One region of the Nocardioides lentus genome, then DNA from elsewhere that is predicted to be linked to it. Evidence: predicted binding sites of a transcription regulator. Region 1 holds the regulator's gene; each other region holds the start of a gene.
What was found. Region 1 encodes LexA, which represses DNA repair genes until DNA is damaged. Its sites were predicted from a motif close to TCGAACANNTGTTCGA; they were not measured.
Positions count from the first base shown of each region.

Region 2: a site for LexA is predicted at 7,680-7,695, ahead of ABD158_RS15615 (HNH endonuclease signature motif containing protein). Genes of this name have one in related genera too.
Region 3: a site for LexA is predicted at 2,427-2,442, ahead of ruvC (crossover junction endodeoxyribonuclease RuvC). Genes of this name have one in related genera too.

Region 1 is NZ_BAAAMY010000005.1:128,928-139,020, forward strand. Features, by position in the region: gene ABD158_RS11490 (vitamin B12-dependent ribonucleotide reductase) at 1-1,541, opposite strand, end outside; gene nrdR (transcriptional regulator NrdR) at 1,675-2,154, opposite strand; gene ABD158_RS11500 (mismatch-specific DNA-glycosylase) at 2,502-3,026, opposite strand; gene ABD158_RS11505 (N-formylglutamate amidohydrolase) at 3,052-3,855, shown strand; gene ABD158_RS11510 (NupC/NupG family nucleoside CNT transporter) at 3,868-5,142, shown strand; gene ABD158_RS11515 (hypothetical protein) at 5,222-5,557, shown strand; gene ABD158_RS11520 (LysM peptidoglycan-binding domain-containing protein) at 5,527-5,907, opposite strand; gene lexA (transcriptional repressor LexA) at 6,267-7,007, shown strand; gene ABD158_RS11530 (alkaline phosphatase D family protein) at 7,098-8,777, shown strand; gene ABD158_RS11535 (alkaline phosphatase family protein) at 8,774-10,057, shown strand; gene ABD158_RS11540 (hypothetical protein) at 10,091-10,093, shown strand, end outside.
Region 2 is NZ_BAAAMY010000007.1:260,561-270,653, forward strand. Features, by position in the region: gene ABD158_RS15585 (ABC transporter permease subunit) at 1-1,704, opposite strand, end outside; gene ABD158_RS15590 (ABC transporter substrate-binding protein) at 1,724-3,256, opposite strand; gene ABD158_RS15595 (MFS transporter) at 3,253-4,530, opposite strand; gene ABD158_RS15600 (ATP-binding cassette domain-containing protein) at 4,527-5,312, opposite strand; gene ABD158_RS15605 (ATP-binding cassette domain-containing protein) at 5,348-6,019, opposite strand; partial or broken gene ABD158_RS19280 (GNAT family N-acetyltransferase) at 6,658-7,014, opposite strand; gene ABD158_RS15610 (organic hydroperoxide resistance protein) at 7,069-7,503, opposite strand; gene ABD158_RS15615 (HNH endonuclease signature motif containing protein) at 7,709-9,064, shown strand; gene glmM (phosphoglucosamine mutase) at 9,113-10,093, opposite strand, start outside.
Region 3 is NZ_BAAAMY010000009.1:86,878-96,970, reverse strand. Features, by position in the region: gene yajC (preprotein translocase subunit YajC) at 1-83, opposite strand, end outside; gene ruvB (Holliday junction branch migration DNA helicase RuvB) at 160-1,215, opposite strand; gene ruvA (Holliday junction branch migration protein RuvA) at 1,232-1,831, opposite strand; gene ruvC (crossover junction endodeoxyribonuclease RuvC) at 1,828-2,385, opposite strand; gene ABD158_RS16520 (YebC/PmpR family DNA-binding transcriptional regulator) at 2,505-3,269, opposite strand; gene pdxT (pyridoxal 5'-phosphate synthase glutaminase subunit PdxT) at 3,269-3,907, opposite strand; gene pdxS (pyridoxal 5'-phosphate synthase lyase subunit PdxS) at 3,901-4,827, opposite strand; gene ABD158_RS16505 (hypothetical protein) at 4,865-5,368, opposite strand; gene ABD158_RS16500 (SipW-dependent-type signal peptide-containing protein) at 5,368-6,018, opposite strand; gene ABD158_RS16495 (LPXTG cell wall anchor domain-containing protein) at 6,015-6,839, opposite strand; gene ABD158_RS16490 (signal peptidase I) at 6,836-7,450, opposite strand; gene ABD158_RS16485 (alternate-type signal peptide domain-containing protein) at 7,459-7,983, opposite strand; gene pgsA (phosphatidylinositol phosphate synthase) at 8,100-8,705, opposite strand; gene ABD158_RS16475 (HIT family protein) at 8,756-9,331, opposite strand; gene ABD158_RS16470 (TetR/AcrR family transcriptional regulator) at 9,328-10,053, opposite strand.

The DNA of each region.
Region 1 (10,093 bases):
TCGGCGTGCAGCGTGCGGACCTGGTCGTTGGCGGCCTGGTGCTTGCGCATGACGCGCTGGTGGGCGTCCGCGTTGCGGCGGTAGCCGGCGTACGGGCCGACGACGGAGGCGATCTCCGCGGAGCGGGCGTACGACGTGCCGGTCATCAGCGACGTGATGGTCGCGGCCATCGAGCGACCGCCCTCGGAGTCGTAGCCGAGGCCCATCGCCATCAGCAGCGCGCCGAGGTTGGCGTAGCCGATGCCGAGCTGGCGGTAGTCGCGGGTGGTCTGGCCGATCGGCTCGGTCGGGAAGTCCGCGAAGCAGATCGAGATGTCCATCGCCGTGATGATCAGCTCGACCGCGGAGGCGAAGCTCTGCGCGTCGAAGGTGTCGTCCTTGCGCAGGAACTTCAGCAGGTTCAGCGACGCGAGGTTGCACGAGGAGTTGTCGAGCGACATGTACTCCGAGCACGGGTTCGAGGCGGTGATGCGGCCGGTCTCGGGGTTGGTGTGCCAGTCGTTGATCGTGTCGTCGTACTGCAGGCCCGGGTCGGCGCAGGCCCACGCGGCCTCGCTGATCTTGTGGAACAGGCCGCGGGCGTCGACGGTCTCGATGACCTCGCCGGTCTGGCGGGAGCGCAGCCCGAAGGAGGTGCCCTCCTCGACGGCGCGCATGAACTCGTCGGAGACCCGGACCGAGTTGTTGGCGTTCTGGTACTGCACCGAGGTGATGTCGTCGCCGCCGAGGTCCATGTCGAACCCGGCGTCGCGCAGCGCGCGGATCTTGTCCTCCTCGCGCGCCTTGGTCGCGACGAACTCCTCGATGTCGGGGTGGTCGACGTCGAGGACGACCATCTTGGCCGCGCGGCGGGTCGCGCCGCCCGACTTGATGGTGCCCGCGGACGCGTCGGCGCCGCGCATGAACGAGACGGGACCGGAGGCGGTGCCGCCCGAGGACAGCAGCTCCTTGGAGGAGCGGATCCGGGAGAGGTTCAGGCCGGCGCCGGAGCCGCCCTTGAAGATGAAGCCCTCCTCCTTGTACCAGTTCAGGATCGAGTCCATCGAGTCGTCGACGGAGAGGATGAAGCAGGCCGAGACCTGCTGCGGCGAGGGGGTGCCGACGTTGAACCAGACCGGGGAGTTGAACGAGAAGTACTGGTGGACCAGCAGCCAGGCGAGCTCGTGGGAGAAGATCTCGGCGTCGGCGGCGTCCGCGAAGTAGCCGTGCTCGAGGCCGGCCGCGGTGTAGGTGTCGACGACGCGGTCGACCAGCTGGCGCAGGCTCCACTCGCGCGCGTCGGTGCCGACGGCGCCGCGGAAGTACTTCGAGGTGACGATCGTGGAGGCGTTGACGCTCCAGAAGTCGGGGAACTCGACGCCGCGCTGCTCGAAGACGGTCGCGCCGGTCTTCCAGTTGGTCTGGACGACGTCGCGGCGCTCCCAGGAGATCTCGTCGTAGGGGTGGACGCCGGGGGTGCTGAACACCCGCTGGATCCGGACGCCACGGCCGGTGCGGCCGCTCGTCGTGTCGTGTGCGCTTCCGCTCACCGTCTCGGTCATGTGGTCCTCGGATCCCCTCGGTGGTGCTGGTGGTCTGGTGCTGGTCTGGTGCCGCTGGAGGTGGTGCGGGGAGGTGCTGCTGGGGGTGGTGCGCCCGGCACGCCGCTTCCCCACGACGTGCCGGGCAGTCTCATCAGGTCTCGACGAGGTCGGAGCCGGCCGGCAGGCCGCGCTCCAGACGCATCGAGACGATCTCGGCCTCGAAGTCGGCCGCGGAGGTGAAGGCCCGGTAGACGCTCGCGAACCGCAGGTAGGCGACCTCGTCGAGCTCGCGCAGCGGCCCGAGGATGGCGAGCCCGATCTCGTGGGCGGGCACCTCGGCCCACCCGGCGGCGCGCAGCGCGTGCTCGACCTCCTGGCCGAGCCGGGCGAGCTGGTCCTCGGTGACCGGTCGGCCCTTGCAGGCCTTGCGGACCCCGGCGACGGCCTTGTCGCGCCGGAAGGGCTCGGTGGTGCCGTTGCGCTTCGCGATCATCAGCTGCATCTGCTCGGCCGTGGTGAACCGACGCTCGCACGACGAGCAGACCCGCCGGCGGCGGATGGACCCGCCGTCGTCGGTGACCCGGCTGTCCAGGACCCGGGTGTCGGTGTGGCGGCAGAACGGGCAGTGCACGGGTCCCTCCTCGGTCTCGTCGTCGGTCTCGTCGCTGGTGTCGTCCACCCGTCCAGTCCAACACCGGCCGCCGACACCGGCATCCCGCCCGGGGCGGCCGCCGAGGTCGTCGGAGGTGTGGACGGACCTGTGCACATCCGGCGCTCACGTGTGGAGGAACCACCACGTCCTGGGGAGGAAACCGCCCGCCCTGAGGACTAGATGTGGATAACTACACCGTTGTGATTACTAGATGTGGTGGTGACCCTACGCCCGTGTGCGCACGGCCCGCAAGCGGATCGGCGCGTCGCGCACGACGCGCCGCGGGCCGTGGGCCGGCGCGCGGGAAAACCGCAGGTCAGGACGGGTCAGACGATCGCGCGGGGCCCACGACCCACGAGCGCGGCCAGGTCGCCCCACCACGAGAGACGGTCCGGGCGGCCGTCGTAGGAGCGTCGCTGGTTGGCCCCGCTGGGCCCCGGCAGGACGAACACGGGCGCTCCCGCGAGGTCCCACCCCGCCGGCCCCAGGCCGGGCGGGCGGTGTCCCAGGGCGCGGGCCAGCTCGCCCGCCACGGTCTTCGACGTCATCGCGAGCCACTCCGGCGACCAGCCCTCGACCTTCGCGGCCAGGGCGTCGACGTGGGTGCGCCGCGGCACGTCGGGGGCCCGCTCGACCACGAGGTCCGTCACCCCCAGCCCGTACGACGGCAGGAGCCGCTCGTCGGCGGGCGCCAGCAGCTCCTCGGTGAGCCCTGCGGCGTGCAGCAAGCGGTAGAACGCGTTGCCGGGGCCGCCGTAGTGGTGGTCGTGGCGCGTGGGCGAGCACAGGTTCGCCATCCCGCAGAAGACGACCAGCGGCGTCTCGCCCACCACGTCGTCGAGCAGCTCCACACCCCGACCCTGCCACGCTCGACCGGTGACGCCGAGACCCACCGCCCACCTGCTCCCCGGTGACGACGCCTCGCCCGTGGTCGTCCACGTGCCGCACGCGTCGCGGCACGTGCCGGCCGACGCGCGCTCCTCGATCGTCCTGGACGACGACGCCCTCGCCGCCGAGCTCGACGCGATGACCGACGTGGCCACCGACGTGCTCGCCGAGCGCGCGGTCGCGGCGGCGGTCACGGCGGGCACGCCCCGGCCGTGGCGGTTCGTCAACGCCGCCTCGCGGCTCGTCGTCGACCCCGAGCGCTTCCCCGACCCGGCCGCGGAGGAGATGACCGAGGTCGGGATGGGTGCGGTCTACACGCGCACCAGCGACCTCCGGCTGCTGCGCGACGACGACCCCGACCGTGACGCCGCCCTGGTGCGCCGCTACTTCGACCCGTACGCCGCGGCGCTGGCCGACCTCGTCGACGACCGCCTGGCGGCGCACGGGCGCTGCGTGGTGGTGGACCTCCACTCCTACCCGGCCCTCCCCCTGCCCTACGAGCGGCACGCGGACGACCGCCGGCCGCCCGTCTGCCTGGGCACCGACCCGGTCCACACCCCCGCCGCGCTCGTCGCGGCCGCGCGCGCGGCCCTCGCCCCCGTCGGCGACGTCGTCCTGGACGAGCCGTTCCGCGGCACCTACGTGCCGCTGCGCCACTGGGGCACCGAGCGCCGGGTCTCCTCGCTCATGGTCGAGCTGCGACGCGACACCTACGCCGGGGCCGACGGCGCCGACGCCGTGGTCGCCGCGCTCGTCGACCTGCTGCACCGCCTCGACGGCACGTCGGCCTGACAGGATCCGGGCATGGCCGACCTCCGCGGGATCCTCGGGCTGGTGCTGCTGCTCGGTGTCGCCTGGGCGCTGAGCAGCCACCGCCGGGGCGTGAGCTGGCGCACCGTCGGCGCGGCGCTCGCGCTGCAGGTCGCCTTCGCCGCGCTCGTGCTCCGCTGGGGCCCCGGGGAGCGGGCACTGGCGTGGGTCGCGGACCGCGTCGCGGACCTGATCGGCTTCACCGACGAGGGCACGGCGTTCCTGTTCGGGCCCCTCTACGAGGCCGGCGGCGACGACGGGACGGTCTTCGCGCTCTCCGTGCTGCCGGTCATCATCTTCCTCGGCGCGCTGATCGGGATGCTGTTCTACCTGCGCGTGGTGCAGTACGCGACGCACTACGTCGGCGGGGCCCTGGCCCGCGTGCTGGGGGTGTCGAAGGTCGAGTCCCTCTACGCGAGCACCGTGATCTTCCTCGGGCAGAGCGAGGCCCCGCTGATGATCGCGCCGTACCTGCGCTCGCTGCGGGCCGGACAGATCTTCACGGTGATGGTCGGCGGGCTGACGGCCGCCGCCGGCTCCACCCTGGTCGGCTACTCGCTGCTCGGCGCCCCGCTGGAGTACCTCCTCGCCGCGACCGTGATGAACGCGCCCGCCGCGCTGCTGTTCGCCAAGCTCCTGTGGCCGGACTCGACCCCGCGGGAGAGGGAGCCGGCGAGCATCGAGCCGGCCGACGGCGAGGAGGTCCGCGACCTCGACGAGCTGGACGTGCGGGAGGTCCGCGACACCGAGTCGCGCAACCTCGTCGACGCGATCGGTCGCGGGGCCCTGGCCGGCGGGCGCATCGCGATCACGGTGGGCGCGCTGCTCATCGCCTTCGTCGCCCTCATCGCCCTGGCCAACGGGCTGCTCGGTGCCGTGGGCGGGTGGTTCGGCGCCGGGGACCTGACCTTCCAGGAGGTCCTCGGGCGGCTCCTCGCCCCGTTGGCGTGGCTGCTGGGGGTGCCGTGGTCCGAGGCCGCGCAGGCCGGCTCGTGGATCGGGCAGAAGACGGTGCTCAACGAGTTCGTCGCGTACGCCGACTTCGGCCCCGCCGTGGGCGGCCTCGACCCGCTGACGGTCGTCGTCGTGACCTTCGCCCTGGCGGGCTTCGCCAACGTGGCCTCGATCGCCATCATCCTCGGGGTGGTCGGCTCGCTGGCGCCCGAGCGTCGCTCGCTGCTGGCCGCGCTGGGCTTCCGGGCCCTGCTCGCCGCGAGCCTGGCCAACCTGTCCAACGCCGCCATCGCCGGTGTCGTGTTCTCGCTCTAGGCGCTCCAGGCGCTCCAGGCCCTTCGGGACGTCCGCCGAGCAGGGGCGCCGACGGCCCCCGGGGTGCGATGATGGGGGCGTGGCGAGGGGGAAGCGGGCGGGCAGGCGCGCCGGACCCCGCCGCCCCGCGCAGCGGGCCCCCCTCCCCTGGGGCCGGCTGCTCCTGCTGGCGCTGGGCGTCACCCTCACCGTCGTCGCCTGGGGCTACCTGGTCCTCGCGGCCATCGACTTCGGCAGCGCGGCCCGCGGCGGGGACTCCGCCGGGTGGGCGTTCCTCGCGGTCGCGACCCTCGGGGCGGTGGCCTGCCTGTTCGTGGCGCTCGTGCTCGCGGTGCGGGCGGTGCGTCTCGTCGGTGGCCGGCGGACGCCTCCGCCCGCGAGTCGTCACTCGACGACGGGGACCCGCAGCTCCTGACCGGCCCGCAGCATCGCGGTGTCGAGCGCGTTGAGCTCCTCGAGGTCCTGCACGACGACGCGGACGTCGCCCCCGCCCGCACCGTCGGCGGCGAGCGGGCCGGCGATGTCCCAGAGGGTCTCGCCCGTGCCCACCGTCACCGTGACGGTGGCGGGCTCGACCCCGGCCTCGCCGGTGGCCTGCGAGCCGGCCAGTGCCAGGCCCAGCCCGAGCACCAGCCCCACGAGCAGCAGCAGCGAGCCCACGAAGACGACGAGTCGGCCGCGGCGGGTGAGCCGGACGGGGCCGAGGGACGGACGGGCGAGCGGGGCGGCGAGCGGGGCGGCGAGCGAGGGGGTGGCGCTGGACATCGGAGGACCTCCTGGGGAAGGGAGCAGGTCGGGTGCGTGCGGGTCACGAGGAGTTCTACGGACGACCACCGACACCGGCCGGCCCGTCGCGGTTCGCTCTCACGTTCGATCGAACACACGTACGACGGTAGAGCATGTGTTCGACTGTGCACAAGGGTGTGGACGAACAGATGTTCGGACGGCAGGACGGGCGAGGTCGGCGCCGGCCCCCGGTCGCCGACCCCGCGACACGCGGTCGAACAGGTGTTTGAAACCGACCCGGCCGGCGGCGTAGCGTCAGCGACCTGACCCCGACGCCGCCGCCCGAGCGGCGCGGACGCGACACGGACCCGGCACCGACCGGACACGGAGGCGACACGATGGCCGCAGGAGACGACAGCAACGACGGGGGCGCGAAGGTCGCCGAGCTGCCCGACGGGCCGGCCGGCACCGACGGGCTGACGCCGCGCCAGGAGCGCGTGCTGGCGGTCATCCGCGACTCGCTCGAGCAGCGCGGCTACCCGCCGAGCATGCGCGAGATCGGCACCGAGGTCGGGCTCACCTCGTCCTCGTCGGTCGCCCACCAGCTCCGCGTGCTGGAGAAGAAGGGCTTCCTGCGTCGCGACCCGAACCGTCCCCGCGCGCTCGAGGTCCTCGTCCCGGACGCCCTCGCGGCCCGTCGCGCGCTGTCCTCGGCCGGGCCCTCCTCGGTCGACGAGACCGGCGCCGGCGACGCGATGCCGGCCGCGACGTACGTGCCCGTGCTCGGCCGGATCGCGGCCGGCGGCCCGATCCTGGCCGAGGAGCGGGTCGAGGAGATCTTCCCGCTGCCCAAGCAGCTCGTCGGGGAGGGCACCCTGTTCCTCCTCGAGGTGCAGGGCGACTCGATGATCGACCTCGCCATCTGCTCCGGCGACTACGTGGTGGTGCGCCAGCAGCAGACGGCCGTCAACGGCGACATCGTCGCCGCGATGATCGACGGCGAGGCCACGGTCAAGACGTTCCGCCGCGGCGACGACGGTCACCTGTGGCTGATGCCCCACAACGACGCCTACGAGCCCATCGACGGCACCCACGCGACCGTCCTGGGCAAGGTGACGACGGTGCTGCGCCGCGTCTGACCCGCCCACCCGCGTAGCCGGCGGGTGAACACTTGCCGACCACTCGTCGCCGGGCCGTCACACGGCCCGGCGATGGTCGTTGATGGTCCCGTGACCACTCCTCCCCGCCCCTCCCGCCGGGCCGTGCTGGCCGCCGGGGCCACCGGGGCCGCCGCCGTCGCCGTCACGGGCTCCCCGCTCCCGGCGCAGGCCGCGGACGCCCGCGCCTTCGCCCACGGTGTCGCCTCGGGCGACCCGCGCCCGCACGCCGTCGTGCTCTGGACGCGTGTGACCCCCACCGCCGCCGCCACCCCCGGCTCCGGACGCGGACCGCGGGTCGAGGTCGGATGGGAGGTCGCGACCGACCCCGCGTTCCGCCGCGTCGTTCGGCGGGGCCGGGCGGTCACCGGCCCGTGGCGCGACCACACGGTCAAGGTCGACGCGACGGGGCTCGCGCCGGCCCGCTGGTACTGGTACCGCTTCACCTGGGCCGGCCGCCGTAGCCGGGTCGGTCGCACCCGCACTGCCCCGGCCGCCGACAGCACCCCCGGCCGCCTGCGCTGGGGCGTGGTCTCGTGCGCCAACCTGCAGGCCGGGTGGTTCTCGGCGTACCGCCACCTCGCGGCGCGCGACGACCTCGACCTGGTCCTGCACCTCGGCGACTACCTCTACGAGTACGCGCCGGGCGAGTACGGCCTGGGCCGGGACAACGTGGACGTGCGTGCGCACCGGCCGGCCCGCGAGATCGTCTCGCTCGCCGACTACCGCCAGCGGCACGCGCAGTACAAGACCGACCCCGACCTCGCGGACCTGCACGCCCGGCTGCCGTGGGTGGTCACGTGGGACGACCACGAGTCCGCGAACGACGCCTGGCGCGGCGGGGCCGAGAACCACCAGCCGGCCGAGGGCGACTGGGCGCGCCGCCGCGCCCGCGCCCACCGCGCGTACGACGAGTGGATGCCGGTCCGCCTGTCCGGCTCGGCGGCGCTGGGCGACGGCACCCGCCTGTACCGACGGTTGCGGTTCGGCCGGCTGGCCGAGCTGAGCATGCTCGACCTGCGCACCTACCGCGACCAGCAGGTCGCGACCCCGCTCGTCGACGGCGAGGTCGGCGACCCGGGTCGGTCGATCACCGGCGACGCGCAGCTCGCGTGGCTGCGGGAGTCGCTGACGCAGCGACGCGCCCAGTGGAAGCTGGTCGGCAACCCGGTGATGATCTCGCCGGTCACGTTCGCCTCGCTGCCGGGCGCGCTCCTCGACCCCGTCGCCGACGTGACCGGACTGCTCCCCCGCGACGGCGCGCCGTACAACGTCGACCAGTGGGACGGCTACACCGCGGACCGCCGCGAGGTGCTCGACACCATCGCCGACCGCGGGGTGCGCGACACGGTCTTCCTGACCGGCGACATCCACTCCGCCTGGGCCTGCGAGGTCCCCTTCGACACCGGCTCCTACCCCCTGCCGCCGGGCCGGGCGAGCGGGGCCGTGGAGATGGTCTGCACCTCGGTCACCTCCAACAACCTCAAGGACATCACCGGCACCCCGCCGCGGACGACCAGCCTCGCCGTGGAGGCGGCCATCCGTGCCGACAACCCGCACGTGAAGCACCTCGACTTCGACAGCCACGGCTTCAGCGTCCTCGACGTGACGCCGGAGAGGACCCAGATGGACTGGTACGTGATCTCCGACCGCGCCGACCGCCGGGCCGGCGCCACCTGGTCGACCTCGTGGCGCACCCTCGCCGGCACGCAGCAGCTGCGGCGCGCCGCGGCCCCGGTGGGTCCCCGATGACCGCCGGGACGACCCCGGTCGCCGGCACGGACCGCCGTACGGTCCTGCGCACCGGCGCCGGCCTGGTCTTCTCCTCCGCCGCGGTCGCGGCCGGGGCCCTGGCCGGCGCCGGAGGCGCCGCAGCGGCGGCGGCCCGCGACCGGCGGGCCTACGTGCTGGTCCTCGACGGGTGCCGCCCGGACGAGATCGACAGCGGGCTGATGCCGACGGTCCGGGCGCTGCGCGACGCCGGTCGCCGCTACCCGAGGGCCCGGGGCCTGCCGATCCTGGAGACCATCCCCAACCACACGATGATGATGACCGGGGTGCGGCCCGACCGCAGCGGCGTGCCCGCCAACCAGGTCTACGACCGCGGGCTCGGCGAGACCCGCACCATGGACCGGCCCGCCGACATCCGCGTCGACACGCTCTTCGAGCGGACCCGGCGCCAGGGCCTGACGAGCGGCTCGGTGCTGAGCAAGGAGTACCTGTTCGGCATCTTCGGCACCCGCGCCACCCACCGGTGGGAGCCGTTCCCGCTGGTGCCGGTCTCCGACCACGCCCCCGACCTCTTCACGATGAGCGCCACGCTGGAGATGGTGCGACGGTTCGACCCGCACCTGGTGTTCGTCAACCTCGGCGACATCGACCGCGTCGGTCACACCGACCTCACGGGGACCACGCTGGGGGCGGCCCGGCGCGCCGCACTGACCGCCACCGATGCGCAGGTCGCCCGCTTCGTCCGTGAGCTGCGCTCCTCGGGGCGCTGGCGCCGCTCGCTGCTGGTGGTGCTCGCCGACCACTCGATGGACTGGTCGCGACCCGACCGGGTGATCTCGCTGACCGGCGTCCTCGAGGACGACCCGCTGCTCGCGGGCCGGATCGCGATCGCGCAGAACGGCGGCGCCGACATGGTCTACTGGACCGGTCCGGCCGCCGGACGCGCCCGCGCGGTCGACCGGATCCGGGAGCGCGTGAGGGCCGTGCCCGGTGTCCTCGCCGTCCACGACCGCCGGGCGTCGCCGTGGCTGCGCCTGGGTCCCGAGGCCGGCGACGTGATCGCCTACTGCCGCGCCGGGTGGCGCTTCAGCGACCCCTCCGTGGTCTCCAACCCGATCCCCGGCAACCACGGCCACCCCGCCACCGCGCCGATCCCGTTCTTCCTCTCCGGGGGGCACCCGGCCGTCCGGCCCGGGAGCTCGTCGGCGGTCGCCCACACCGTGGACGTCGCGCCGACGGTGGCCGGCTTCCTCGGGCTGGGGCGGCCGCGTGACGGCTGGGACGGGCGGTCCCGGCTGTAGCGTGGCCGCCCACCACCGAGCCGAGGAGTCGCGATG
Region 2 (10,093 bases), on a different contig from region 1:
GGCCACGGCGACCACGGCCGCCAGGACCAGCGCCGACGCCGGCGCGAGGACGGTCCACGGCGCCCGCTCGACGTACGCCGAGCCCTCGGCGAGCAGCAGGCCCCACTCGGGGGTCGGTGGAGCGGCACCCAGCCCGAGGAAGCCCAGCGAGGCCAGCGCGAGGGCCACCCCCGGCAGCCGGAGGGCCGCGTGGCGCACCACCGGCCCGGCCACCGCCGGCAGCACGTGGGCCCACAGCAGCCGGGCCCGGCCGACGCCCAGCAGCGGCAGCACCTCGACGTGCGGCGCGCGACGGGCCTCCTCCACGAGCGCGGCGGTGTGGGCGGCCAGCGGCGACCACGACACGAGGCCGACCGCGACCGCCGCGGCCAGGACCGAGGGGCCCGACAGGGCGACCACGAGGAGACCGACGACCACGGGCGGCAGCGCGTTGGCGACCTCGACCGGGCCCGCGCAGGCGCGGGGCAGGCAGCCGAGGAGCAGCCCGACGACCGTGCAGACCGCCAGCACCGCCAGCGCCGTGCCGAGGGTGGTGACGGCCCCGTGGCCGACCCGGGCGAGCAGGTCGCGCCCGGACGCGTCGGCGCCGAGCGGCAGCGCCCACGACGGCGGCGCGAGCCGCGGGTGGGACGAGCCCGTCGGGTCGCGCACCAGACCGGCCACGACCGTCACGGCCAGCAGGCCCCCGGCGCCGAGGACCACCGCCAGGTCCCGGCGACGGCTGCGGGGCTCCGGCGGCGGGGGCGGCAGCTCGGGCTCGCGGGCACCACCCAGCAGCAGCCACCGCAGGGCCGCGACGGCGCCGCCGAGGAGGACCGCGAGGCCGAGGAGCGCGAGCAGTCCGGCCTGGAGGACCGGGAGGTCCTGCGCGGCCGCCGCCCCGAGCGTGAGGCGGCCGAGGCCGGGGATCGCGAAGACCTCCTCGACCGCCACCGCTCCCCCGGTCACGCCGACGACCACGAGGGCCGCCTGGCCGGCGACCGACGGCACGGCGCGGCGCAGCACGGCCAGGCCCGTCGCGACCCGGCCGTGGCCGGCCAGGAGCCAGGTCCGCACCCAGGGCTCGGCCGCGGCGGCGGCCACGGCCGTCCCGAGCAGCCGGCCCAGCAGGCCGCCCGCCGGCAGGCCGAGCGCGAGCGCGGGCAGGGGGAGGTTCGCCGCCCCCGCCCACCCGTACGGCGGGAACCAGCCCAGCCAGACCGCGCCGACGAGCAGCAGCAGCGTGGCGAGCACGAACTCCGGGAGGGCGACCAGCGCCGCGCCGAGCGCCCCCGTCCCGGCCTGCGGCCGCCCGCGCAGCCCGGCGCGCAGCACGGGCGCGACCGACGCGGCCAGCAGCACCGCCGCGACCGCCAGTGCGGCGAGCGTGAGGGTCAGCGAGACCCCGAGCGCGGCGAGCAGGCCACCGGCGACGGGCCGGCCGCTGATCCAGGACTCGCCGAGGTCGCCGACCAGCAGCCCGCCGAGCCAGTCGCCGGCCACCGCGAGCGGCCCGGCGTCGAGCCCCAGCTCGACCCGGACGGCGGCGAGCGCCTCCGGCGTGGCCTCGCGGTCGGCGTACCGCGCCCGCAGGACGGTGTACGCCGCGTCCCGGCCCGAGAGCCACGGCAGCAGGGCCACGCCCCCGACGACCGCGAGCACCGCGACCACGCGCGACAGCGCGGCCACCGGCACCCGCCGCGCCCCGCCGGACGACCCCGTCACCTCGGACTCCCCCGGCCGCTCAGCGCTCGACGCGCGTGCCGGAGTCCACCAGCTCGCGCTCGCGCGGGTCGCGCAGCGCACCCCGGACGCCCGCGGCCTCGCCCTGCGAGACGCGCTCGTGGAGCAGCGGGATGGCGGCGTCGGTGGCGAGCAGCTCCGCCTCGGCGGCGATGATCGCGGCCCGGCGCTCGTCGCCCGCGGGGGTGCGGGCGGCCTCCTCGACGGCGGCGTCCACGGCCGGGTCGCAGAGCTGCGAGAGGTTGAAGGACCCCTCGCAGCCGAAGTCGCTCGCGAGGTAGGCGACCGGGTCGCCGGAGTCGAGCACCGTCGCGCGGGACAGCAGGAAGGCGTCGAACGCGCCGTCGATGGCGTCGGACTCGATGAACTGGTACTCCCGCACGTCCTGGGTGACCTCGAAGCCCGCGTCCTCGAGCTGCTGCTCGAGCAGCACGGCGACCTCGGGCAGCTCGGCGCGGTCGGTGAAGGTGCCGAGGGTGATCGGTGCGCCGTCGACCTCGGCGGGCGTCGCGGGCTCGACCCGCCCGCCCACCGTCGCGGCCCACGAGCCGCCCTCGCGCAACGGCGCGGCCCACGGCAGGGCCGGGCCGAGGAGGCCCGTGGCCTCGTCGGCGCTGCCCTCGTAGACGTCGGCGACGATCCGCGCCGGGTCGAGCGCCTCCCGGGCGGCGGCGCGGACGGCCGGGTCCGCGAAGGGACCGCGGTCGGTGTTGAGGTAGAGGGTGTTGGTGCGCGGCATGGCGACCTCGTGGAGCAGGTCGGGGTCGATGCCCGCCTGCTGCGAGACCGGCACCGCCTCGACGACGTCGGCCTCGCCGGTGCGCAGCGCCGCGCCCCGCGCGGTGCCGTCGGGCACGTACGAGACGTCGATGCCGGCCGCGGCCGCGGGCTCGCCCCAGTAGTCGTCGAAGCGGTCGAGCGTGGCGCCGGCGGTCCCGTCGGAGGCGACCAGCTCGAACGGCCCGGTGCCCGTGCCGACCGGGTCGACCGGGCCGTCGCCGTCGTACGCCGCGGGGGCGAGGACGGCGAGCTGGGGGCTGGAGAGACGGGCCGGGAGGAGGGGGTCCACCTCGCCCGTGGTCAGGACGACGGCGTCGTCGCCGTCGGTGGCGACGTCGAGGGAGAAGCCGTCGAGGATCCGCGGGACGGGCGAGGCGTCGACCGCGGCCTGCAGGGCGCCGGCCACGGCGTCGGCGTCCATCGGGGTGCCGTCGTGGAAGACGACGTCCTCGCGCAGCTCGAGGCGCCACTCGCGGGGCGCGGTCTGCTCCCAGGAGGTCGCGAGCCCCGGCCGGGGGTCGCCGGCGTCGTCGAGCTCGACGAGGGTCTCGGCCGTGCTCCACCGCGAGAGCTTGAACGCGTCGTCGGACAGCGGGCTCAGGCCCGACCGCGGGGGCTGCAGCATCGCGAGCCGCAGGCGCTGGTCGCCGGAGCCGTCGGCGCCGTCGGCTCCCCCGGCGCCGCCGGAGAAGCAGCCGGTGGTGAGGGCGGGCAGGGCGAGCACGGCGGCGAGGGTCAGCGCGGGCTTCTTCATCGGGTCTCCTGGGGCTCGGGGGCGGGGGCGTCGGGAGCAGGGGCGTCGGGGGCGGTGCGCAGCAGCCGGGGGGCGACCACGGCGGGCACGAGCGGCAGGACGGCGAGGACGACCCACACCGCGGCGGCGCCGGCGCCGGGCGTGGCCGCGGCCGGGTAGAGCAGGCCGAGGCCGGTGTTGCCGACCAGGACGGCCACGCCGCCGGCGGTCGCCATGAGTCCGTACGAGGCGCCCAGCGCGGTGGCGGGGGCCAGACGTCCGACGGCCTCGAGGGTCACCGGGGTGACGACGAGGTGGCCGAGCACCAGCAGGCCGACGGCGAGCGCGACCGGCGCCCAGGCGACCTCCGGCACGGGCCGGGGCGCCGCGACGGCGAGGACGGCGAAGCCGCCGCCGAGGACCAGGTAGCCGGTGCGGACCGACGCCGGTGCACCGGCACGACGGCACAGGCGCGCGACGGGCAGCTGCAGCAGGACGGTGGCCACGGAGGCGCCGGCGAACAGCGCACCGAGCGTGCCGACGCCGAGACCGACGCGCTCGAGCTCGACCGGCAGCCCCAGGTAGAGCTGGTTGTAGGCCAGCAGGTTGACCGAGCAGACCGCCGCGAGCAGCACGATCCGGCGCGGCGGGAGCCGACGGGCCCGCGCGGCGGCGGTCCCCGACGGCCCGGCCCCCGACCGCCCGGCCGGTGCGGCCCCGGCCGGTCGGTCGTCGCCGAGCATCACGGCCAGGAGGAGCCCGATCACCACGAACACGACCGCGCCGCCGCCGGCGACCGCGGCGAAGCCCCAGCCGAGCAGGAGCGCGCCGAGCAGCGGGCCGAGGACGGCTCCGGTCTCCCCCGCGACGCTGAGCAGCGCGAAGGTGCTGGCCCGGCCCTGCGCGGCACGCTCCACCCCGGCGCGGGCCACGAGCGTCTCGAGCGCCGGCGAGAACATCGCCCCGCCGAGCCCGGTGAGCACGACCCCGAGCACGAACAGCCAGAGCTGTCCCGGCACCGCCAGCAGCGCGAAGCCGAGCACGCGGACGGCGCACCCGAGGAGCACGAGGCTGCGGGCGCCGTACGCGTCGACGAGGAGGCCGCCGAGCAGGAACATGCCCTGCTGGGCGAAGGTGCGCAGGCCGAGCACGGCGCCGACCGCGGCGCCGGACAGGGCGAAGTCGTCGCGCAGGACGATCGCGAGGAACGGCACGACGGCGTAGAAGCCCGTGTTGAAGACGAGCTGCGCGCCGAGGAGCGGTCCGAGGGGCGGCAGCGGGGGGCGGGCGCTCACGCCTCGACCACGCGCGGGCGGCGCGGTGCGGCGTCGAGCAGGGCCCGGGTGGCGGGGTGGCCGGGGTCGGCGAGGAGGTCGCGGGTCGCACGGTGCTCCGCGGTGCGGCCGTCGTCGAGCACGAGGAGCCGCTCGCACAGGCGCGCGGTGGCGCCGAGGTCGTGGGAGACCCACACGAGGCCGAGCCGGCCCGAGCCGACGAGTCCGTCGAGCAGGTCGAGGACCAGCTCGCGCAGCTCCGGGTCCAGCCCGGCGACCGGCTCGTCCGCGACCACGACCCGGGCCCCGGTGACGAGCGCGCGGGCGATGGCGGCGCGCTGCGCCTGCCCGCCGGACAGCTCGTGCGGGCGCCGGTCGCGCAGGTGGGGCTCCAGGCCGACGGCGTCGCAGGCCTCCGCGACGAGCTCGGCGTGCCGCGCACGGTCGCCGGGGACGCGGAGCCGCCGCAGCGGCTCGGTGAGGCTGCGGCCGATCGGACGTCGGGGGTCGAGGCTGCCGGCGGGGTGCTGCGGGACGTAGCCGAGCCCGCGGCGCAGCCGCCGGGAGTCGGGCCCGGTCCCCCGCGGCAGCGGCTCACCGCACCAGCGGACCTCCCCCGCGTTGGGGCGCGCCAGGCCCAGCAGGAGCCGGACCAGGGTGGTCTTGCCCGCTCCCGAGCGGCCGACGACGCCGAGCGCCGTACCGGGCTCCACGTCCAGGTCGACGCCGACCAGCCGCTCGCCGTACGACGCGCCGACCGCCTCGAGCCGGGGGGCGACGGGGGCGGTCCCGCCCGCCGGCACGACCGGGCCTCCGGACCCTCCGGACCCCGCGGACCTCACGAGGCGGTCCCCGGCGCCGCCGTCGGGGCGAGGACGGCGTCGCGGACCACGCCGTCCTCGACCCGCAGCCCGCGGGTGCAGGCGAGGGCGGCGACGTCGGGGTCGTGGGTGACGAGGAGGAGCGCCGCGTCGAGGCCCACGAGGACGTCGAGGACCTGGCGCTGGGCCACCGTGTCGAGCGCGGTGGTGGGCTCGTCGGCGACCACGAGGTCGGGCTCCCCGAGCAGGGCCAGGGCGAGGCATCCGCGCTGGCGCTCACCTCCGGAGAGCTCACCGGGGCGGGCGGCGGCGTGCCGGTCGTCGAGACCGGTGCGGGCGAGGACGTCGTGGACCCGGCCACGGGCGGCGTCGCGACCCAGACCGCGTCGGCGCAGCGGACGCTCGAGCTGGCGGCCCAGCGTCACGAGGGGGTGCAGGGCGACGGCCGTGTCCTGCTGGACCCACCCGACGCGTCGGACGACGTCCAGGTCCCCGTCACGGCGCAGGCCTGCCGGGAGCGCGTCGACCAGGGCGCGCACGGTCAGCGACTTGCCCGACCCGGACCGGCCCGCGAGGGCCACCCGCTCGCCGGCCCGCACCTCGAGGTCGACCGGACCGACGAGGCGGTGACGGCCCGCGCTCACCGTGAGGCCACGGGCGCGCAGGACGACGTCGCGCGAGCGGTCCATCGGTCCTCCGGTCCTCGTGGGTCGGGCTGGGCGAGCCGACCTTATATGAGAACGGGAATCAGTCGCGCATTGGGGTCATCCGGCGCTGTAGGTCGAGCGCGACCTCGAGCCGCCGGTAGCCGAGGCGCTCGTTGACGTCGTTCATCCAGCGGTTGGAGGTCGCGTTCTCCGTCTCCACGTGGGTGCACGCCACCCGGCCGGCGGCGCGGAGGTCGAGCAGACCGCGGTGGGACGCGAGCTTGAGCGCCAGACCGAGCCGACGGCCCCGGTGCGCGGGCAGGACGAGAGTGCCGCCGACGCCGGCGAGCCTCCTGGGCCCGCAGCCGACCGAGGTCCCAGGAGGCGTCCCCGTGCTCGCGCTCGCTCGGGGGCAGCAGCGAGGCGAAGGCCGACAGCAGCGCGCAGAACCCGGCCGCGTGGACGTCGGGCACCCGGTCGACGGCGAGGAGCACGCGGTGGTCGCCGAGGTGCTCGCGGACCTCCGCGGTCAGCGGGTCCCACCGGGGGGCCGCGGCGTCGAGCTCGAGCAGCTTGGCGTCGCTCTCCTCGACGACCGACCACCCGTGACGCCGGGCGAACCGGGCGCCGTCACCCCGCTCATCCTCACCCGTCCCGACGTACGTCGTGGCGTCGAGCAGGCGGCGCCCCGCCGCGGCCGCCACCGCCTCGGCGGCGCCCAGGAGCGCGGCCCCGACCCCGCGCCGACGCAGCCCGGGACGGGTCCACACCTCGATCCGGGCCGTGTCGACCCGGTCCAGGCTCGGCAGCACGACGAGGGCCGCGCCGGCCTCGCGGCCACCCGGACGGGCGGCGAGCAGCACGACGCGCTGGTCGTCGCGGGGCTGGGTCAGAGCCCGCCGCGAGAGCTCCCAGGGCGGCCAGGCGTCGTAGGGCCGGTCCACGAGACCGGCGGCGTGGCCGGTGGACCACCAGGCATGCAGGTCGGCCTCGTCGTCGACGTCGACGACACGGATCCCCGGCTCCGAGCGCACCACGACCCCGGACGCTACGGGGCGTCCGGGGCCGGGGCGAGCGGTTTTCGGGTCGACTCAGGCGGCCAGGCCGGTGACGGTCGTCGGCACGTTGCCGCTGATGGCGCGCGAGTAGGGGCAGAAGGCGTGGGCCTTCTCGACCAGGCTCTGCGCGGTCTCGGCGTCGGTGCCGGGGATGGTCACGGTGATGTCGGCGGTCAGCGCGTACGACGTGTCGTCCGGGCCGAAGCCGATCGCGATGTCGAGCGTCGCGCCGGAGGCGTCCACGCCCTCGTTCTTGGCGACGGCCTGCAGCGCGCCGTTGAAGCACGCGCCGTAGCCGACGGCGAAGAGCTGCTCGGGGTTGGTGCCGGTGCCCGGGCCGCCCATCTCCTTCGGGGCGGTCAGCGACAGGTCGAGCACGCCGTCCTCGGACTGCGCGCGGCCGTCCTTGCGGCCGCCGGAGACGGAGGCGCGGGCGGTGTAGACGATCTTGTCCGGTGTGTTGGTCATGACTGGTGCAACCGGCGGGCGCGCGATCTGTTCCATCCGGGCGCGGCGACCCGCCGCGACGAAGGCTGCCGGGAGCGCGGTCGGCGACACGAGGCGCCCGACGGGTGGAGGCCGCCTCGAAGCAGACCCACGCGCCGACCCACGAGCGACACCAGGTCGTGGACAGGACCGGGCAATCGAACATATGTTCGAGTAGTATCGATCCATGACCGCCGCACCTCTCCCCCTCCGGCCGCCCGGGACCCTGTCCCTGGCCACCGAGGTCGAGGTGCTGCACCTGGTCCTCGACGACCTGCACGCCACGCCCCTCATCGGATCGCCGGCCGAGCCCACCGAGCCTGCTGCGCTGCCGGCCGAGGTCCACCGCGCCCAGGCCCGCCTCGACGCACTACGCCTCACGCTCATCGCCGCCGCCGACGCCGCCGGCGTCGCGCAGCGCTCCGGGCAGGCCACCACCGCCGACTGGGTCGCGAAGAACACCCGCAGCGGCCGACCCGAGTCCGCCCGCGACACCGCCCTCGCAACCGCCCTCGCGACCTCGCCGGCCGGCACCCCCGACCGACCCGCCCTCGACGAGACCCGCGACGCCCTCGCCCACGGCGCCCTGTCCGCGGCCCACGCCCGCGTCATCGCCCACGCCCTCGCCCAGCTGCCCGCCGGGGTCACCCCCGAGCAGCGCGCCCGCTGCGAGACCCGTCTGATCGCCGACGCCGGCCGCTTCGACCCGACCCAGCTACGCCGCCACGCCCGCCGGATCCTCGCCGAGATCGAACCCGACCCCACCGTCGTCGACACCCACGAGAACGACCAGGTCACCGCCGAGGAAGACACCGCCTATGCCCGCGCGCGGCTCACCTTCCACGACAACGGCGACGGCACCACCACCGGCCACTTCACCCTGCCCCACCTCCAGGCCCACATCCTGAGCACGCTCATCGACGCCATGACCGCACCCCGCCGCCGACACCCACGCACGAGCGCGACCGGCGCGGAGACGAGCAGTCCGGCAGCGAGCGAGGCCAACCCGTTCGAGCGCGACCGCACCGACCCCGCCCACGCACGAGGCCTCGCCCTCGCCCAGCTCCTCGAGCACCTGCCCACCGACCACCTCCACGGCACCGCCACCACCCAGGTCACCGTCCTGATCGACATCGACACCCTGCGCGGCCACCTCAAGACCGCCGGCCTCGACACCGACCACACCATCTCCGCCGGCGAAGCCCGACGCCTCGCCTGCACCTCCGGCCTCACCCCCGCCGTCTACGCCCGAGCCCTCGCCGGGCCCTCCGTGATCCTCGACCAGGGCCGACAATCGCGACTCTTCACCGAGACCCAACGACGCGCCCTCACCGCCACCCACACCCACTGCGCCGCAGGAGGGTGCACCCGACCCATCGCCTGGTGCGAGATCCACCACCGCACCCCCTGGGCCGCAGGCGGCACCACCGACCTGGCCAACGCGATCCCCCTGTGCGGATGGCACCACCGCCGCACCCACGACCACCGCTACCGCACCACCCACCACCCCGACGGCACCGTCACGATCCAGGCACGCCCATGAGTCGTGCCGGGTGGACGGTGGCACCGCGGGAGCGCCGGTGCGAAGGGCTCAGCCCAGGGCGAGGCGTGCGCGCACGACGTCCGCGAGACGGTCGGCGACCGCGCGCGCCTGCGCGGCCGTGGCCGCCTCGACCATGACGCGGACCAGCTGCTCGGTGCCGGAGGGGCGGAGCAGGACGCGGCCGGTGTCGCCGAGAGCGGCCGACTCGGTCTCCACGGCGGCGAGGACCTCGGGGTCGGAGTCGGCGCGGGTGCGGTCGACGCCGGCGACGTTGACGAGGACCTGCGGGAAGACGGTCATCGTCGAGGCCAGGTCGCGCAGCGAGGAGCCGGTGGCGACCATGCGCTCGAGCACGTGCAGGGCGGTGAGGAGGCCGTCGCCCGTGGTGGCGTGGTCGCGCATGATCACGTGGCCCGACTGCTCGCCGCCGAGCGTGTAGCCGCCCTCGCGCATCGCCTCGAGCACGTAGCGGTCGCCGACCTTGGTCTGCAGCACGCGGACCCCCGCGGCGTCCATCGCGCGGACGAGACCGAGGTTGCTCATCACGGTGGCGACCAGGGTGTCGTCCTTGAGGCGGCCCGTCTCCTTCAGGGAGGTGGCGAGCACGGCCATGATCCGGTCCCCGTCGACGACCTCGCCGAGGTGGTCCACGGCCAGGCAGCGGTCGGCGTCGCCGTCGACGGCGAAGCCGACGTCGGCGCCGTGCTCGAGGACGGCGCGGCGCAGGGGCTCGAGGTGGGTCGAGCCGCACCCGTCGTTGATGTTGAGCCCGTCGGGCTCGGCGCCGATGGCGATCACGCGGGCCCCGGCCTGGACCAGCGCGCGGGGGCCGACCTCGTGGGCCGCGCCGTTGGCGCAGTCGAGCACGACGGTGAGCCCGGCGAGGGGCTGGTCGATCGTGCGCAGCAGGTGGTCGGCGTACTCCTCGACCGTGCGGGCGTACGGCGTGACGCGGCCGACCTCGCCACCGGTCGGGCGATCCCACTCGGTGTGGAGCAGCTCCTCGATGCGCAGCTCGAGGGCGTCGTC
Region 3 (10,093 bases), on a different contig from region 1:
CGCTTGGACTGCGGCCGGATCAGCAGGAAGTAGAACGCCAGCACGATGAGCACGAGCGGCAGGAAGGAGGCGGCCTCGCCCACGATGGGACCTTTCGGGTGACGTCAGGGACCTGGTGAGTCTAGGAGACCGCTGTCCGCCCCCCGCATCCCCGCGGCCTCAGCCGTCGAAGAGCGCGGTGTCGCCGGTCCCGGGCGGTGGGGTGAGGCCGAGGTGGGCCCAGGCGGCGGGGGTCGCGACGCGGCCCCGGGGGGTGCGGGCGAGCAGGCCGTTGCGCACCAGGAACGGCTCGGCGACCTCCTCGACGGTCTCGCGCTCCTCCCCCACGGCGACGGCCAGCGTCGAGACCCCGACGGGCCCGCCGCCGAACCGACGGCACAGCACGTCCAGGACGCCCCGGTCGAGCCGGTCGAGGCCGGACTCGTCCACCTCGTAGAGGTCGAGGGCCGCCCGCGCGGCCTCCAGCGTGACGACGCCGTCCGCGCGCACCTGCGCCCAGTCACGGACACGGCGCAGCAGGCGGTTGGCGATGCGCGGGGTGCCGCGGGAGCGTCCGGCGATCTCGGCGGAGCCGTCGCGGGTGACCTCGACCCCGAGCAGGTCCGCGGAGCGCCGGACGATGAGGTCGAGCTCGGCGGGCTCGTAGAACTCGAGGTGCGCGGTGAACCCGAAGCGGTCGCGCAGCGGGCCGGGGAGCAGCCCCGCGCGGGTGGTCGCCCCGACGAGCGTGAACGGGGGGATCTCGAGCGGGATCGCGGTCGCGCCCGGTCCCTTGCCGATGACGACGTCGACGCGGAAGTCCTCCATCGCCATGTAGAGCATCTCCTCCGCCGGTCGCGCCGTGCGGTGGATCTCGTCGACGAAGAGCACGTCGCCCTCGTTCATCCCCGACAGGATCGCGGCGAGGTCGCCCGCGTGGGTCAGCGCCGGTCCGCTGGTCAGCCGCAGCGGGGCGCTCATCTCGGCGGCGATGATCATGGCCAGCGTCGTCTTGCCCAGCCCGGGCGGCCCGGAGAGGAGCACGTGGTCGGGGGTCCGCTCACGGCGACGGGCGGCCTCGAGGACGAGACCCAGCTGCTCGCGCACCCGCTGCTGCCCGACGACCTCGTCGAGGGTCCTCGGTCGCAGCGCGGCCTCGACCGCCCGCTCGTCGCCGTCGGCCTCGGCCGTCACCAGCGAGCGCAGGTGGGTGGACTCCGCGTCCTCGTGGTCGATCTCCTCCACGGCCCCGTCAGCTCCGGCTCAGGGTGCGCAGCGCCGCCCGCAGCAGCGCGGCGACGTCGGGCTCGGGTCCGGCCTGGTCGGCGACGGCGCCGACGGCCTTGTCGGCCTCGCGCGCGGACCAGCCGAGCCCGACGAGGCCCTCGAGCACCTGCGCGCGCCAGGCGTCGACCGGCGGCGCCGCGGCCGGGGAGGCTGCGGTCCCCACCGGGGGCCCGATCCGGTCCTTGAGCTCCAGGATGATCCGCTGGGCGCCCTTCTGGCCGATCCCCGGCACCCGGGTGAGCGTCTTGGTGTCCTCGGTGGCGATGGCCGTGCGCAGGTCGTCGGGGCCGAGCACGGCGAGCATCGCCTGCGCCACCTTGGGCCCGACGCCCGAGGCGGTCTGCGCGAGCTCGAAGCAGTCGCGCTCGTCGGGGGTCGCGAAGCCGTACAGCGTCAGCGAGTCCTCCCGGACCACGAGGCTGGCGGCGAGCGTCGCCTCCTCGCCGGCACGCAGCCCGGCGAGCGTCCCGGGGGCGCACGACAGCTGCAGCCCGACCCCGCCGACCTCCACCACGGCGCTGCTGAGGCCGACCGCGAGGACCCTCCCCCGCACGCTGCTGATCATCGACGTCCTGCCTTCCGTGCGGCGGCGACGCGGGCGTCACCGGCTCGACTGCTCTGGGCGGCCTCGGCCGCGGCGGCCAGGCGGGACTGGGCCCCGCCCCGCCAGATGTGGGTGATCGCGAGCGCCACGGCGTCGGCCGCGTCGGCCGGGCTCGGCGGGGCCGGGAGGCGCAGGATCCGGGCCACCATGAGCCCGACCTGCGTCTTGTCGGCGCGGCCGTTGCCGGAGACGGCGGCCTTGACCTCGCTCGGGGTGTGGAGCGCCACCGGGAGGCCGCGCTTGGCCGCCGCGACGAGCGCCAGGCCGCTGGCCTGCGCGGTGCCCATGACCGTCGAGACGTCGGAGCGGGCGAAGACCCGCTCCACCGCCACGGCGTCGGGGCGGTACTCCTCGAGCCACTCCGCGATGCCGGCCTCGATCGTCACCAGGCGGGTGGCGACCGGGACGCCGGCGGAGGTGCGGATGACGTTGACGTCGACCAGCCGCAGCGGCCGCCCGACGTCGCCCTCGACGACGCCGACCCCGCACCGGGTCAGGCCCGGGTCGATCCCCAGGACGCGCATCGCACCGCCTCCGCCTCGCCGTGCCCGCTCGTCCGAACACCTGTTCGCAGACGGTAGCCGCACCCGGCGACGCCGTCGGCCCCCGACACGCCGGGAGGCCGCGGTCGGGCTCAGGCGTCGACGGTCGCCATGACCTCGTCGGAGACGTCGAAGTTGGCGTAGACGTTCTGGACGTCGTCGAGGTCCTCGAGGGCCTCGACGAGACGGAACACCTTCGGCGCCGCGTCGGCGTCGAGCTCGACCTGCGAGTCGGGCAGGAAGGACGCCTCGGCGGAGTCGTAGTCCAGCCCGGCGGCCTGCAGCGCGGTGCGGACCCCGATCAGGTCGGTGGCCTCGGAGACGACCTCGAAGGCCTCGCCGAGGTCGTGGATGTCGTCGGCGCCGGCCTCGAGGGTGACCTCCAGCAGGTCGTCCTCCCCGAGGGTGCGGCCCTCCTGGGTGGCGGGCACGACGACGACGCCCTTGCGGTGGAACAGGAAGGACACCGAGCCCGGGTCGGCGAGGGTGCCGCCGTTGCGGGTCATCGCGGTGCGGACCTCCATCGCGGCCCGGTTCTTGTTGTCCGTCAGGCACTCGACGAGCAGCGCGACGCCGCTCGGGCCGTAGCCCTCGTACATGATCGTCTGGTAGTCGGCCCCGCCGGCCTCGGCGCCGGAGCCCCGCTTGACGGCCCGGTCGATGTTGTCGTTGGGCACCGACGACTTCTTCGCCTTCTGGATGGCGTCGTACAGCGTCGGGTTGCCGCCCGGGTCGCCGCCGCCCATGCGCGCGGCGACCTCGACGTTCTTGACGAGCTTGGCGAAGAGCTTGCCGCGCTTGGCGTCGACGACGGCCTTCTTGTGCTTGGTGGTCGCCCACTTGGAGTGGCCTGACATCACGGATCCCTTCGTCGCGCGCCGGCGGGGTCCGGGACCACCTGCTCGGCGAAGTAGCGGTGCACGCGCCAGGCGTCCGGGCCCTCGCCGACCTCGGGGTGGAACGAGGTGGCCAGCAGCGGACCCTGGCGTACGGCCACGATCCTACCGACCCCCGGCCCCGCGTCGACCCGGGCGAGGACGTCGACACCCGGCCCGGCCTCCTCGACCCACGGCGCGCGGATGAAGACGGCGGGCAGGCGACCCGGGACGCCCGCCATCGTCACCGACCCCTCGAAGGAGTCGACCTGTCGTCCGAAGGCGTTGCGCCGCACGGTCACGTCGAGGCCGCCGACGGTCTCCTGGCCCCGCTCGCCGTCGAGGACGCGGTCGGCGAGCAGGATCATCCCCGCGCAGGTGCCGAGGACCGGCAGGCCGCCCGCGATCCGCGCCCGCAGCGGTCCGAGCAGGTCGAAGATCCGCAGCAGACGGACCATCGTGGTGGACTCCCCGCCGGGCAGCACGAGCGCGTCGCAGGCGTCCAGCTCCGCCTCCCGTCGTACGACGAGGGGGCGGGCGCCGACGCCCGCCAGCGCGGCGACGTGCTCCGGCACGTCCCCCTGCAGCGCGAGGACCCCGATCCGGGGCCCGGTCACCACCCGCGCTCGGCGAGCCGGTGCGGCTCGGGCAGCGCGTCGACGTTGAGGCCGACCATGGCCTCCCCGAGGCCGCGGGACGCCTTGGCGACGACGTCGGGGTCGTCGTAGAACGCGTTGGCGCGCACGATGGCCGCGGCGCGGGCCGCGGGGTCGCCGGACTTGAAGATGCCCGAGCCGACGAAGACGCCCTCGGCGCCGAGCTGGCGCATCATCGCGGCGTCGGCGGGGGTGGCGATCCCGCCGGCGGTGAACAGCACGACGGGCAGGCGGCCCGCCTCCGCGACCTCGCGCACCAGCTCGAGCGACGCGCCGAGCTCCTTCGCGGCGAGCGGCAGCTCGGAGGCGTCGAGCCCGGCCAGGCGGCGGACCTCGGAGCGGATGGTGCGCATGTGGGTCACGGCGTTCGACACGTCGCCGGTGCCGGCCTCGCCCTTGGACCGGATCATGGCCGCGCCCTCGGCGATGCGTCGCAGGGCCTCGCCGAGACCGGTCGCGCCGCAGACGAACGGCACCGTGAAGGCCGTCTTGTCGATGTGGTGGGCGTAGTCGGCGGGCGTGAGCACCTCGGACTCGTCGACGTAGTCGACGCCGAGGCTCTGGAGCACCTGCGCCTCGGCGAAGTGGCCGATGCGGGCCTTGGCCATGACGGGGATCGAGACGGTGTCGATGATCCCCTCGATCATCTCGGGGTCGCTCATGCGGCTGACGCCGCCCTCGGCGCGGATGTCGGCGGGCACGCGCTCGAGCGCCATGACGGCCACGGCGCCGGCGTCCTCGGCGATGCGGGCCTGCTCGGGGGTGACGACGTCCATGATCACGCCGCCCTTGAGCATCTCGGCCATGCCGCGCTTCACCGCGGCGGTGCCCGTGGTCGCGGTCACGTCGGGAGTGCGGTCCGGGGTCTGCTGGGCGTCGTCCATGCTTCAACCGTACCCAGCGTGCTCGATCGCGCCGCGCTCACGCCGTGCCGCACCCGAAGACCCCGAGCACGAGCAGCCCGTAGCTGAAGGTGGCGGTGGCCGCCGGGGAGGACTCCAGCGTCTGGGCGCTCAGCCGGGTGGTGACCGAGATCCGGTAGTTCGCCGTCCCCAGCCCGCTGAGCAGCGTGCCGCCGAAGTCGATGCTCGCCGTCGACCCGCTGACCGTCATCAGGCCCTCGAACACCACCGTCTGCGGCTGGGCGACCCGCGACAGGCGCGCGACGTACTGGACGGTGCCGCGCGGGAGCGCGGCCACGGTGGGCGTGGTGAACCGGATCGTGCTCGGCAGCAGCCCGGTGGTGGAGCAGGTGACCGTGCCCGCGGCCGCCGGCACGAAGCGGCTGGTCGCCAGGGCCCCGGTCGCGGTGTCGGCGGCGTCGGAGAAGACCGCACCCGTGGTGTCCACCGTGGCCGGCAACGCGAGCGCGAGGACTCCCGTCAGTCCGGCGAGCCCCGCGGCGAGCCCCGTCCGGCCGGGCATCACGTGACCTGGGTCAGGATCGCGCGGAGCTGCAGCGTCCCGGTCTTGTCCTGGCTGACGTCGGTGGCGGAGGTCGCGATGCCGACGCGCACGCAGATCGTCTCCTCGGCGTTGCCGACCAGCGTCCGCGGGGTCGTGATCAGCGCCTGGGGCGTCGCGGTCGGGAAGACCTGCGCGGCCCCGAGGAGGCTGCCCGAGCAGGTGTCCCGCTCCGGGTACGACGTCGGGTCGTCCTGGGCGGTGCCGCTCCAGGCCTGCACCGTGATCGCGTCCTCGGTGTAGCTCCAGCTGCCGCCCCGCAGCACGGCCAGCGTGTAGGTGCCGGTGGCGCGACCGACGTTGCGCAGCCGGAGGTCGTAGGTCTCGAACTCCCCCGGTGTCCGGCCGCTGAACGCGATGGCGGTCTTGGCGTACCCGGTGTTGCGACCGATCGCCTGGTCGTCCACCCGCAGGTCCATCGACCCGCTGGCGACGGCGCCGGTGTCGATGTCGGCGCGGTCGTTCCAGAAGGCGTAGGTGCCGGCGCCCCCGATCCCGACGAGGAGGGCCACCGCGAGCGCGACCAGGAGCGCGAGCCGGTGCCGGGTCGGGGCGGGCGTGGCCCGGCGGCCGGGACCCCGCCCGCCACCCTCGGCGCGGTGCCGGCTCACGAGGTCGCCTCCGCCGGGACGGCGCCGCGCCAGCGGCGGCGCAGCACCGAGGCGCCCGCCGCGAGCAGGGCCGCCCCGAGCAGCAGCAGCGCGGGGCCGGAGCCCGCCCCGGTGTCGGGCAGCAGCCCGTCGAGGGGCCCGCCCGGGGCCGACCGTGCACCTCCGGCGCCGGGCAGGGAGCCCGACCCGTCACCGGCACCCCCGGCGGACCCCCCGTCGCCGGGCCCGCTCCCGTCATCGCCGTCACCGCCGCCGTCACCGCCGCCGTCACCCGGGGCGGTGTCGGGGCCACCGGGCGTGGCCCCCCGGGCCTCGGTGAGGCGCACGCGCAGGGGCAGGTCGGCGTCGTCAAGCATCGTGCGGTTGCCGGCCGTCGGCCGCATCGTGACCCGGACCGCGACCCGTCGGGACGCACCCGGGGCGAGACGCCCGGTCGTGACGGGCGCCGCGGTGTCGAGGGCGCGCCAGGCGCCCCCGACCCGGGTCTGCAGCGAGAGCCAGCCCGGCAGCACTCCGCGGGCCGGCACCTCGACGGTGAGGAGGGCAGCCTGCTCCGCCTGGTTGCGCACCCACCAGCTGCGGGTGCGGCGGTCTCCCGGCACCCAGGCGAGTCGGCGCCCGAACAGCGGCCCCTCGAGGGCGTCGGCGTAGCGCACCCCGTCCGGGCTCAGCCCGATCGGGTCGCGCGGCGCTCCCGCGGTCGGCGACGCGGCCGACGCTGCCCCCGCGCCGAGGAGGACCGTCGCGGTGAGGACGGCCGCCAGCACGGTCGCGAGCGCAGCCGACAGCGCCGACGCTGCCGGGACGCCGTCCCGGCTCACCGGACCTCCCCCGCCCGACGGCGTCGTCGGTCGAGGCCCGCGCCGAGGAGCATCACGGTGGCGTAGGCGAGCAGCCCCGCCCCCACGCCGTACGTCGCCCACTGGCGCTGGTCCCCGGAGAGCCAGCTGTGCAGGTGGCCCAGCCACGGCACGGCGTACCAGAGCTCCCCCTTCACCTGCACCGGGCGCACCGGGTCGGCGTCGACCACGGGGTTGGCGTCGCCGCGGGTGAGGTAGGTGCGGCTGCCGTCGACGGTGCTGCTGGCGACGGAGACCACGCGGTGGGTCACCACGCTCGCCCGACCCGACTCGCGCTGGTAGGTGATGACGTCGCCGACCGCCACGTCCTCGGCCGCGACGGGGCGCACCACGACGAGCGAGCCCGGCGGGTAGGCGGGCGTCATCGAGCCCGTGAGGACGCTGTACGGCGTGGCGCCGGCCAGGCGCGGCAGCAGCACGGCGGCGACGAGCAGGCCGACCGCGAGGGTGACGACGGCCCAGGCGAGGCCGGAGCCGACCACGGCGAGCGGCGTGGTGCTGCGGTGCCGGGTCGCCCGGCGGGCGCCGGGGGTCGTCGCCCCCGGTGCGCGCGGGAGGGTGACGGTCGTCATCGGTGGGGTCAGGGGGTGGCGTCGGTCTGGGTGATGACGACGTCGACACCGGTCAGGTCGAGGGTCTCGGTCTGCGAGGTGTTGTCGACCGTGGTGCCGAACGGGAACGAGATGTCGATGGCCACGTCCAGCACGTCGCCGTCGTCGGCCTCGGTGACGGTGGTGGCGGCAGCGCCGTCGATCGTCGGGACGACGTCGAGCGTGACGTCGCCGACCAGGCCGCCGGCCCCGGCACCGCCCACGACGTCGACCGTGCCCTCCAGGTTGTCGCCCTCGGCGGTGATGGTGAAGCTGCCCGTGTAGGCGAGCTCGTCGCCCGGCACGATGACGACGGCCGTCGGGTCCGCCACCGGGGTGCCGTTGAACGTCCAGGTGCCGGTGCCCGCGACCGGGGTCAGGTCCAGCTCACCCGCCGTGATCGTCCCGCCGCCGATGTCGGCGGTGGCGTTCCAGTAGGCCAGCGACCCCGCGCCGCCGGTGAGGACGACGACGGCCGCACCGGCGGCCAGCACTGCCTTGGTGGACTTCTTCATGTGTCGCTCCGCGCGCTCGTGTCGCGCGGCTCCGGGCACGCGACGTGTACGGAGAAACTAGGCACCTACAACTATTCTCGCAGGCGTTTGCCGAAACCTTGAGGAATACACATGTCTCAGACGGCGAGGGCCTGGCGACGCACCACCCAGACGCGCTGCGCGACGGTGATCGTGCTCGCCGCGGCGAGCGCCCAGAGAGTCAGCCAGAGCAGGATCGGCAGGGAGAAGATGGCCGACAGGCCGGTCATCACGAGGATCGCGACGAGCCGGTCCGCGCGCTCGGCGATGCCGACCTTCGCCTCGAAGCCCAGCGCCTCGGCGCGGGCCCGCGCGTAGCTGGTCACCGAGCCCATGACCAGGCACACCAGGCTCAGCGCCAGGTACAGCCCGGAGTCGCCCGGGCCGGCGAAGTAGAGCGCGAGACCGCCGAAGATCGCCCCGTCCCCGATCCGGTCGAGCGTGGAGTCGAGGAACGCGCCGAAGGGGCTCGTGCGTCCCGTGAGCCGCGCCATGTGGCCGTCGACGAGGTCGGAGAACACGAACGCGGTGATCACCAGCACGCCGGTGAGCAGCATCCCCTGCGGGAAGAAGACGAGGGCGCCGGCGACGACGCCGAGGGTCCCCACGAGCGTGACGGCGTCGGGGCTCACCCCGAGTCGGATCAGCAGACGCGCGACCGGGGCGATCAGGCGGGTCCAGAACCCGCGGAAGCGTTCGAGCATGGTGGGGGGAGGCTATCGAGGCCCGGGCGCGCGTGGGCGGCCGGTGCGCGTCACGCCACCCAGGACCGCCGCAGGAGGTCGCGGGTCTGGTCGAGGACCTCGGGCAGCACCTTGGTGCGGCCGACGACCGGCATGAAGTTCTGGTCGCCCGGCCACCGCGGGACGACGTGCTGGTGCAGGTGCGCGGAGATCCCGGCGCCGGCGATCGCGCCCTGGTTCATCCCGAGGTTGAACCCCGCGGCGTCGGAGACCTCCCGCAGGGTGCGCATCGCCTGGCGCGTCAGGTCCGCCATCTCCGCGGCCTCGGCGTCCGTGGTCTGGGTGTAGTCGGCGATGTGCCGGTAGGGGCAGACCAGCAGGTGCCCGGGGGCGTACGGGTAGAGGTTCAGCACGGCGTACGTGAGCTCGCCGCGACGCACCACCAGGCTGTCGGCGTGGCCCGGGTCGTCGTCGGTCCGCGGGATCCGGCAGAAGGGGCACTCCCCCTCGCTGGCGTCCGACGGCTTGTTCTCGCCCCGGATGTAGGCCATGCGGTGGGGCGTCCACAGGCGCTGGAGACCGTCCGGCTCACCGGGGGTCTCCCCCGTCGCCCGCCCGGGCTCGTCGCCGTCCACGGGGCCGCTCACGCGCTCGGGCCGACCGCGGAGGCGAGGAGGTCCTCGACCGGCTGGTCCGGGTCGAGCTGGATGCCCAGCCGGCGTCCGAAGCCCTCCAGCAGGTGCCAGGCCGACTCGGTGACCAGGGACACGAAGACGGGGACGGACGGCGTGCGGACCGGTCTCGCCATCCAGCGGCGCACGGCGCCGAACACGGCGCCGACGAGGCCGAAGACCAGCGGGTCGACCGCGGCCCGCTCGTCGTCGGTGGGCTCGAGGCCCAGCAGGTCGACGGCCGTGGTGATCAGGTCGGCGACCTGGCTGGCGATCCGGGTCAGGCCCTCCTGGAGCGGGTCCTCGGTGTCGGCGGAGCCGCCGGCGGGGTCCTGCTCGGCGAAGCGGTGCAGGGCCGGGTGGGCCACCGCCCAGCCCACGTAGGTGCCGACCACCCGCTCGGCGATCTGCGGGATCGTGCCGTCGAGGGTGACCTCGGGCAGCAGCGCGCCCCACAGGCGGTCGAGGATCTCGGTGCGCACCGAGCGGTCCAGGTCGGCCCGGTCCTCGAAGTGGCGGTAGACGACGGTACGGCTCAGGCCGGCGCGGGCGGCGATCTCCTGCACGTGCACCTCGGCGCCAGGTCCGGCGTCCTCGAGCGTCGCGATGGCGGCGTCGAGGATCTGCTCGCGGCGCTCCCGGTTGTGGCGGCTCCACCGCAGCTGCCGTCCGTCCGGCGGCTGCTCCTTGGTGGCCATCGCACCCCGATCCCGATCGTGCTGAGACGATCGTGGTCCA